3 regions of the Propionibacterium freudenreichii subsp. freudenreichii genome follow, and region 3 is predicted to be linked to each of the others. Evidence: riboswitches for the same ligand, from Rfam matches in the RefSeq annotation. Region 3 holds a riboswitch; each other region holds the start of a gene.
The links. A riboswitch is a leader RNA that binds a small molecule or an ion and turns the genes downstream of it on or off. The one in region 3 is predicted to bind cobalamin.
Positions count from the first base shown of each region.

Region 1: another riboswitch for cobalamin. It lies ahead of RM25_RS02840 (hypothetical protein); the one in region 3 lies ahead of mutA (methylmalonyl-CoA mutase small subunit).
Region 2: another riboswitch for cobalamin. It lies ahead of RM25_RS11530 (ABC transporter substrate-binding protein); the one in region 3 lies ahead of mutA (methylmalonyl-CoA mutase small subunit).

Region 1 is NZ_CP010341.1:679,133-682,338, forward strand. It holds gene RM25_RS02830 (ABC transporter ATP-binding protein) at 1-38, opposite strand, end outside; gene RM25_RS02835 (energy-coupling factor transporter transmembrane component T) at 35-1,168, opposite strand; gene RM25_RS02840 (hypothetical protein) at 1,181-1,723, opposite strand; adenosylcobalamin (AdoCbl) riboswitch at 1,834-1,973, opposite strand; gene RM25_RS02845 (class I SAM-dependent methyltransferase) at 2,015-2,644, opposite strand; gene truA (tRNA pseudouridine(38-40) synthase TruA) at 2,652-3,206, opposite strand, start outside.
Region 2 is NZ_CP010341.1:2,624,465-2,627,670, forward strand. It holds gene RM25_RS11525 (FecCD family ABC transporter permease) at 1-342, opposite strand, end outside; gene RM25_RS11530 (ABC transporter substrate-binding protein) at 350-1,219, opposite strand; cobalamin riboswitch at 1,471-1,649, opposite strand; gene RM25_RS12135 (mechanosensitive ion channel domain-containing protein) at 1,850-3,206, shown strand, end outside.
Region 3 is NZ_CP010341.1:850,189-853,394, reverse strand. It holds gene cobI (precorrin-2 C(20)-methyltransferase) at 1-644, opposite strand, end outside; cobalamin riboswitch at 935-1,144, shown strand; gene mutA (methylmalonyl-CoA mutase small subunit) at 1,494-3,206, shown strand, end outside.

The sequences.
Region 1 (3,206 bases), 170 kb from region 3:
CCGGTGTAGGTGAAACTGACATCGCGGAATTCGATCATGCCTCGCCTGCCGGGGGAGTGGTGGTGGCCGCAATCGGGGCCAGGATCAGCCCGATGATCACGATCATCAGAGGGTCAAGGGCCGGCCAGGTGGCGGGCTGGGCCGGCGGGGTGAGCACCTTCGGCGCGATGATGCCGAGCTGCACCGTGATGCCGATCACGGCCAGGCCACACAGGGCCGTGATGGATTCACGGGCCCGCCAGGGGTCGGGGCGGTAGTGGGTGACCGCGAGTTGCCGGCCCGACGAGCGCAACGCGATCACGGCGGCCACCACTCCGGCGCCGAGCGTCGAAATGCCCAGCGCCGCGCCGTTGGCCAGCGACAGTAGCGAGAAGGCACCGAAACACAGCAACGCCAGGGAGGCGAGCATCGCGAATCCGGCGCCCCGTCCCACGCGGGCCTTGTCGCGGGTGGAGCCGTAGCCGCGCGATTCCATGGACGCGGCCAGGCTCATCGAGCGTTCGATGGAGTCCTGCAGCACGGGGATGATGAGCGCGCCCAGGCCACGTAGCCCCCGCACGGTGCCACCGCGTAGCCGACGTGCCCGGCGGATGCGCAGCAGCGACTCGACCAGTTGGGGTGCCACCGACATGGCGATCACCAGCGCCGTGGACACCTCATAGAGCGCGGAGGGCACCGAACGCAGGGCCCTCTTGGGATTCGCCAGTGCATTCGCCGCACCCAGGCAGATGATCATGGCGCCGAGCCGTCCCGCATCGGCGGCGGTGTACACCAGGCCCTCCAGCGTCACCGGGCCGCCCAGCCTGATGCCGGCCATCCAGCCGGGCAATTGCAGCTGGGGCAGCGTGAAGAGCACCCTGCCGTACCGGATGCCACCGATGGTGATCTGGAAGAGCATTCGGATGGTGACGATCACCAGCGCCAGGGTGATGTAGAGGCCCATGGCGCGGGCCCACGGCGCGTCGCTGCGGCGCACCATCACCACCGTGATCACGGCGGCGCAGACCAGCACGATGAGCGCCAGGTTGTGGGTGAGGCTCACTGCCGCGGCGGCACCGATCGCCCAGCACCACCATGCCCAGGGGTGGGTGCTGCGACGCGCCATGCGGTGGACGCTGGCCGGGGCGGCGACCACCGGTGCCGCAAGCCGCGGCAGGAGCCTGCTCACGCGAGGGGCCGATCAGGAACCGGAGACGGAGCTCGTGGCGGAGCTGGCCTCGGCGCTCTGGCTTGCACTCGCCGCAGCGGACACGCCGTCGAGCTTGGGCGTGCAGGTGGTGCCGTAGCACCAGCCCTCGATCGAGCCGGCCTTGGGCGATGAGTCGTCGGCGCCCTTGTCGGAATAGGTCCAGCTGCCGTTGGGCGTGGCCGTGTAGTACTGCCAGTAGGCGCCGGTGAAGGTGGCCGGGCACGGGTTGGGGTAGTCGCCCAGGGTGCAGATCATCTTGCCGTCGGAGCTGCGTCCGATCGCCACATTGGCGGCCTCCAGGGCGGCGGTGCCGGTGCTTGGCGTACCGACGCACTGGTTGGCAAGCGTCTTGTCCTGGTCGGTCTGCACGACGAGCCACACCTTGCCCTGGCTGGTGCAGTCCTTCATCGACAGCGCCGTGGCGGTGTTCGACGGTGAGCTCGACGAGCCTGACGTCGACGAGGAACAGCCCGCCAGGGCGGTGATGGCGCACAGTCCGAGGGCTGCGACGGCAAGGGTGGGTGAGGACTTCATGGTGCTTCCTTTCATGGGCGGCGGACCGGAGCCCGCCGGCTTTCCTGGGCGGCGGTACGGAACCCGCCGGCTTTCACGGGGCTCCGGAGAGGAGCGCGCCCGGGGGAAGCGGCTACTCCTCGGCCGTTGCCTCGACGGTACGGAGTACGGACCCCATGAGGTGCTCCGGCTTGCCGCGCAGGCGGCTCACGGTTGCGGGACAGCTCCGGTTTCACACCGGCTTTCCCTCATCGGGTCACGCAGCACAATCTAGCCCAGCAGGGACGCCGCGAGGCGAGGGTTTGTGCTTGCTCAGTGCCGGCGCGTGACGTCGAACACCCGATAGCCCTTCGCTGAGCCGAGGCGATCGACCTGCCAGCCCTGGCCGGTCAGCCATTTCGCCAGCGAGTCCGAGCCGAGGTTGTGGGCCACCACCAGGTGGGCGACACCATCCTCGGTGAGGCGGTTCAGCCAGGTGTCCAACAGCTCGTGCAGCGCGGCCTTGCCGATGCGGATCGGCGGGTTCGACCAGATTTCGTCGTAGCGCACGTCGGCGGGCACCTGATCGGGGGCCGACGCGCTCACCCGACTCGCCACCCCCAGGGCCTTCGCGTTCATGGCGGTGAGTTCCACCGCACGCTCGTTCACGTCGATGGCGTCCACCCGGGCCCGGGGGCACTCGGTGGCAAGGGCGACGGCGATCGGTCCGAAGCCGCAGCCGAGATCGAGGAAGCGCGCCGGACGGTCCGCCGGCGGATCCAGGGTGCGCAGCAGCACCGAGGTGCCCAGGTCCAGGCGGTACTGGCTGAAGACGCCATTGGAGCTGCGGAACTCGTAGTCATGTCCCCAGATGGTGGCGTGCAGCTGGTGGTACTTGGCCGGGCCCTCGGGGTTGACGAAGTACTGGGTCATCTGTGGCTCCTCATCGTGGCGGATGTCCATGATCGGCTCATCCCTCGAATCCGCAGCCGCAGTCGTCGCTGTCGACGGGGCCGGTGGTTTCCGGGCCAGCAGGCAGGGAGCGTCGCGCATGCGCCGCCCGTGCCCGCTGGGCCAGTTCGTGGTCGGGGGCGTAGGCGACCTGCTCGAGGCACAGGCCGCGGGCCGGCATGACGGTGACCGACCCGGCGCGCGTTGGGCCGGCGGCCACCTCGTCGAGCCAGTCCATGGATTGGGTGCCGGAGCCGACCGCCACCAGCGCGCCGGTCAGCGAACGCACCATGGAGTGGCAGAAGGCGTCGGCCCGCACGGTGAGCTCGATTGTGCCGCACCCGTCCGCCACCCGGTGCGCCTCGCACTGCAACAGCGTGCGGATGGTGGTGGCGCCCTCGCGGCGACGGCAGAACGGCGCGAAATCACGCAGGCCCAGCAGCCGCGACCCGGCGGCGGTCATCAGTTCCGGGTCGAGGTCCAGCGACTTGGTGGTGACCATGCCGCGCAGCAGGGGATCGGGATGCGAGGAGAGGTCCCACAGCCGGTAGACATAGCGCCGCCAGATCGCCGC
Region 2 (3,206 bases), 870 kb from region 3:
GAGCGTCTGCAGGATCGCACCGCACACGGCCAGCACGGCTCCGGCGGCGATGGACGCCAGCACGCGCGGCAGGCGCAGCTGCCAGACGATCTGGTCGGCCAGCGGCGTGACATCGGCGCCGGTGATCAGCCGCAGGCGTCGCGCGATCACGCCCACCACCTCACCGGGTGACAGCGGCACCGATCCGATGCCCAGCGCCATCACGACACTCACCGCCAGCGCGACCACCAGGACGCCCAGCCACAGCCAGTGCGCGGTACGAGCGTGCCCTGCGTGGGTCCGGCTGCCCGCATCGGCGCTACCGCCGGCATCAGCCCGGGCGTCCGCCGCGGTCCGCGTCATGGACGCATCACCTGGGCAGTGCGGCGAGCTGGTCCGAGACGGACTTGGCGCCGTCCACCAGCGTGGCGCCCGGCGTGGTCTGCGAGAACGGCACGGTGATGAAGCGCTTGTTCTGCACGGCCTTGAGGTTCTTCAGCGCCGGATCGTTGGAGATGTAGTCGATCTTCGACTGGGCGGTGGACCATGACGCGTCGGCCAGCACGATCACATCGGGATCGGCGGCCACGACCTTCTCCCAGGGCACATTGGCCCAGGCCCCGTCCACGTCGGCGAACGCGTTGGTGGCACCGACCGCCTGCATCACCAGCGCCGGACCGCCGGCATTGCCGCCGGTGAACGGGGTGTCGGTCTGCGAATCCCACCAGAACACCTTCTGGCCGTCGCCGGCCTTCGCCTGCTTGACGGCGTCCAGCTCGGTCTTCTGCGCGTCGATCACCGTGGTGGCATTGCCGGGCTGGCCGAACAGCTTGGCGATGTCGCCCAGCGACGACCACACATTGTCGAAGCTCACCTGGGCGCGGTCGGCCTTGTTGTCACAGGCGAAGGGGTCTAGGTAGGTGGGGATGCCCTGCTGCTCGAGTTCGTCGCGGGTGCCCACCGCCTTGTCGCTGAAGGCGCTGGCATACGACGCCAGGGCGAAGTCGGGCTTGGCCTGGGCGAAGACCTCCTTGGTGGGGTACTTGTCGGCCAGCACCGGGATCGACGCGTAGGCGTCCTTGTACTTGTCGGCCACCTTGTCGTCGAGGTAGGCGGTGCCTGCCATCTGCTTCTGCACGCCCAGCGCGAGCGCCTCCTCGATGGCGCCCTGGTTGAGTGCCACCGCGCGCGTCGGCTGCTGCTTCACGGTGACGGTGCGCCCGCAGTTGTTCACCGACACCGGGAAGGCACCACCGGTGGCGCTTGCCGACGAGCTTCCCGAGCCGGGCGCGCCGGCGCATCCGGTGGCGGCATGGCCAGGCCGAGGCCCAGGGCCACCAGGCGGGAGCGGACCGGCAGGCGGCGGGCGACGTTGGGGCGCGCAGAGCTTGAGCGCCCAGAGCTTGAACGCACGGAATTCGGGCGCGGGGAATTGGGACGTGAGTACGCGGACATTGCGAAACCTTCCTGAGGGGCCCTTCGCGGGGCCGACCGTGACAAGAGCGTTGGGCTTGGTCTTCGGACTCGGCGTCATCCGCGGCAGGCGCCTTCCCGGGGATCCGCCCCAGTGACCTGATGCCTGCTGCGTCGGCCTCACCGCTGCGCGACAGTCCCGGTTTCCCACCGGATTCCCACACATCTGTGATGCGACCCAACGGGCAGACAGTCTAGGGCTCCGGCCGCGGTCGGGTGCGATCCCGGACCCCTCTGCCTGCCACCCGGGACCCCTTTTCGCCGACCGACCCACGACCTGGGCACCACCGCACCGGTGATCCTCAGCCAACACACAGTCTTGACGCTCCGCACGGGTTCCCGACTGGGGCACACTGGTATCAGGTCCACGGCCGCCGGTGGGCCCGGAAGGATGTCCATGATTCCGCTGGAGGTCAGCGTCAAGTTCCCTGAGACCGTCATCGAGATCGTCGTCACCCTCGTGCTGGCGCTGGTCTGCCGCTTCGCGCTGCGCAAGGTGATCGATCGCGCGGTGGCGCGCGCCACCCAACGTCAGGGCGAGCACGGCCTGCTGGCGATGGGACGTTCCTCGAGCGTGGTCGCCACCACCGGCGGGGTGAACACCAACCGCTCCATGCAGCGGGCCAAGACGCTGGGTTCGGTGCTGAAGTCGATGACCGACGTGGTGTTGATCATCGTCGTGGTGCTCATGGTGCTGAACTCACTGAACATCAACATCGGACCCGCCCTGGCAAGCGCCGGCATCGTCGGCGTCGCGGTCGGCTTCGGCGCGCAAAGCCTGTTCAAGGACCTGTTCAGTGGCGTATTCATGCTTGCCGAGGACCAGTACGGCGTCGGCGACATCATCGAGGTGAACAAGCTCAAGGGCACCGTGCGATCGGTGGGCTTCCGCGTCACCGAGTTGCAGGACTTCAATGGCGAGGTCTGGTACGTGCGCAACGGCGAGATCAGCACGGTGGGCAATGTGAGCCAGGGCTTCACGTCGAGCCTGGTGACCATTCCGGTGAGCGTCGACGAGAGCCCCAAGCTGGTGATCCGGCTGCTGGCGCGCATGTTGAAGAAGATGGACTCCGAGCCCGATTGGCACAACAAGATGCTGGAGGAGCCCAGCATGCTGGGCCTGTCCGCCCTGGACGCCACCACCGCCAGCTACCAGATCTCGATCAAGTGCCCGGCCAATTCGCAGTGGGACGTCGAGCGCGAGATCCGCAGCCGCGCGTTGTCGACGCTGAGCCAGGCCGGCGTGCGGATGCCGGTGACGCGGGTGGCCACGGTGCCGCCGCACACCGCCGACGAGACCATGGCCATGCCCCATTCCCGCAGGCGCCGCCTGGGCCAGTTGGCGCAGCAGCGCATGGCCGAACGGCACGCCACCGACCAGTCGGCCACGGGACGGACGGGCACCGAACCAGCCGGGGAGGCCACGCAGGAGCCGTCGGCCGAGCAGGGCACGCCCCCCACCGGCGAGGTGATCCGGCGTCCCGCCGAGCCGGGACAGGCCGCCGCCGACAGCCGGCCGACCGACGCAGCCCAGGCCGCAGCGGGTCCGGCATCCGATCAGGTGGTGCCGGCTGACGACACCCTGCCCGCCCCGAAGGTGAAGGCCGCCGACACCGGCCAGCTGCGCAAGGCCCGCGCCTGGCTCGACCACGGCGCCGACCGCTCGGTGCGCTGGGTGGCGCAGGCCACTCCCGGGGCCAGCGAGGTGCACGACATGACCGCCGACCAGACGGTGCTGATGAGCGCCGATGATG
Region 3 (3,206 bases):
GAGACGTCGGTGCCCACCACCGAGTTGCGATCGTGGGCGTTCAACTGGGCGATCACCTGCGGCAGGGTGCGTCCGCCCTTGTAGATGGTCACCGAATCGGCGACGTCGAGCACGGCGTCAAGGCGCTCCGGACCCACCGTGGCCGGCACCAGCGCCAGGATCTCGCGTCCCTCCACCAGGGGCAGGTCGCTGGCCGCCGAGATGGCCTGCATGGCGGTGATGCCCGGGATCACCTCGAAGGCGATGTCGGCAAGCGCCTCGGCGACGGTGCCGCGCAGGTAGCTGAAGGTGGAGTACACGCTCGGATCGCCCACGGTGGCCAGCACCACGGCACGGGCCCCGCCCTCGAAGGCGTCGAGGGCAGCCCGGGCGCTGGCCTGCCAGCTGCCACTGCGCTTCGGACCGACACCACGACGCTGCGCCATCGAGAACGGCACCCGCACGATGCGCTCGGCGACCTCGGGGGCCACGTCGAGCACGATCTTCTCGGCCCGGCCCGGCCCGCTGGCCGATGACCGCTCGGTGGCCGGCACCAGGATGACATCAGCAGCCCGCAGGGCACGCAATGCCTTCAGCGTCACAAGTTCCGGATCGCCCGGGCCAACGCCCACGCCGATCAGCCGGCGCTCGTCGTCCTCGTGCACGTCATGGTCAGCCATGTGGCCTCCTCAGGTACCTCGCCCAATGGTCAGCGGCACCGGCGGAGTGTCTGACTCGCCGGCTTCACCGGCTCACAGTGGCGGGACCGTCGCGGACTCCCGGGCGGCCATGGCCCCCGGTCACCGGCATTCCTCGCGCTCGTTGCCGCGCTCAGTCTTCCACATCGATCATCCGGTGCCCGGGAGCGTCTGCGCCCGACCTCGCGCGCACCCGGGCGCGCCCACGCGCGAGCGCGCGCGAGTGAGTGAGGGCCTGTCCGCCCGAGGCGGAACTTGTGTAGGCTAGTAGTGCTGGTTCGGCTGCCCCACGGCAGTCGTCGCAAGAGGGAATCCGGTGTAATTCCGGAACTGTCCCGCAGCGGTCAATGGGAACGACACAACGTAAGGCACTGGGCGGCAACGCCTGGGAAGTAGTAGTGGAGGAAGTCGGGAGTGATCTCGCAATGCCCATGAGTCCGAAGACCTGCCAGCAGCGACAACATCTGTTGACGCCCTCGCGTTTCCAGATGTCCGATCCGGCCCGGGAGGGCCGTGTTTGGCATTCGGGGACGATTTCAGATGCCGAGGAGCACCTGTGAATCACATTGTCGGCAACGTGGCCCGCAAGCACGCCCCCACGCAGCGCGAGGTTAACGCCTCGCTCCCCTGCCACTGCGGCGCAGCCCCCGGGCACCGTGGGTCCCCGACCCCGGACGGCCTGATCGCCGCCCACGAGGACCCGGTCGCGCTGTTGGTGGTGCCATGCCCCGCATGGCATGCCCGGCATCGCATCGCCCGGCAATCAGTTACCGGCACCCCTCGGGGTGCCTTGACCCTTTCAGGAGCAGGAGTCGCATGAGCAGCACGGATCAGGGGACCAACCCCGCCGACACTGACGACCTCACTCCCACCACACTCAGTCTGGCCGGGGATTTCCCCAAGGCCACTGAGGAGCAGTGGGAGCGCGAAGTTGAGAAGGTATTCAACCGTGGTCGTCCACCGGAGAAGCAGCTGACCTTCGCCGAGTGTCTGAAGCGCCTGACGGTTCACACCGTCGATGGCATCGACATCGTGCCGATGTACCGTCCGAAGGACGCGCCGAAGAAGCTGGGTTACCCCGGCGTCACCCCCTTCACCCGCGGCACCACGGTGCGCAACGGCGACATGGATGCCTGGGACGTGCGCGCCCTGCACGAGGATCCCGACGAGAAGTTCACCCGCAAGGCGATCCTCGAAGGCCTGGAGCGTGGCGTCACCTCCCTGTTGCTGCGCGTTGATCCCGACGCGATCGCACCCGAGCACCTCGACGAGGTCCTCTCCGACGTCCTGCTGGAAATGACCAAGGTGGAGGTCTTCAGCCGCTACGACCAGGGTGCCGCCGCCGAGGCCCTGGTGAGCGTCTACGAGCGCTCCGACAAGCCGGCGAAGGACCTGGCCCTCAACCTGGGCCTGGATCCCATCGGCTTCGCAGCCCTGCAGGGCACCGAGCCGGATCTGACCGTGCTCGGTGACTGGGTGCGCCGCCTGGCGAAGTTCTCGCCGGACTCGCGCGCCGTCACGATCGACGCGAACATCTACCACAACGCCGGTGCCGGCGACGTGGCAGAGCTCGCCTGGGCACTGGCCACCGGCGCGGAGTACGTGCGCGCCCTGGTCGAGCAGGGCTTCACCGCCACCGAGGCCTTCGACACGATCAACTTCCGTGTCACCGCCACCCACGACCAGTTCCTCACGATCGCCCGTCTTCGCGCCCTGCGCGAGGCATGGGCCCGCATCGGCGAGGTCTTCGGCGTGGACGAGGACAAGCGCGGCGCCCGCCAGAATGCGATCACCAGCTGGCGTGAGCTCACGCGCGAAGACCCCTATGTCAACATCCTTCGCGGTTCGATTGCCACCTTCTCCGCCTCCGTTGGTGGGGCCGAGTCGATCACGACGCTGCCCTTCACCCAGGCCCTCGGCCTGCCGGAGGACGACTTCCCGCTGCGCATCGCGCGCAACACGGGCATCGTGCTCGCCGAAGAGGTGAACATCGGCCGCGTCAACGACCCGGCCGGTGGCTCCTACTACGTCGAGTCGCTCACCCGCAGCCTGGCCGACGCCGCCTGGAAGGAATTCCAGGAGGTCGAGAAGCTCGGTGGCATGTCGAAGGCCGTCATGACCGAGCACGTCACCAAGGTGCTCGACGCCTGCAATGCCGAGCGCGCCAAGCGCCTGGCCAACCGCAAGCAGCCGATCACCGCGGTCAGCGAGTTCCCGATGATCGGGGCCCGCAGCATCGAGACCAAGCCGTTCCCCGCCGCTCCGGCGCGCAAGGGCCTGGCCTGGCATCGCGACTCCGAGGTGTTCGAGCAGCTGATGGATCGCTCCACCAGCGTCTCCGAGCGCCCCAAGGTGTTCCTGGCCTGCTTGGGCACCCGTCGCGACTTCGGTGGCCGCGAGGGCTTCTCGAGCCCGGTGTGGCACATCGCCGGCATCGACACCCCGCAGGTCGAAGGCGGCACCACCGCCGAGATCGTCGAGGCATTCAAGAAGTCGGGCGCCCAGGTGGCCGACCTCTGCTCGTCCGCC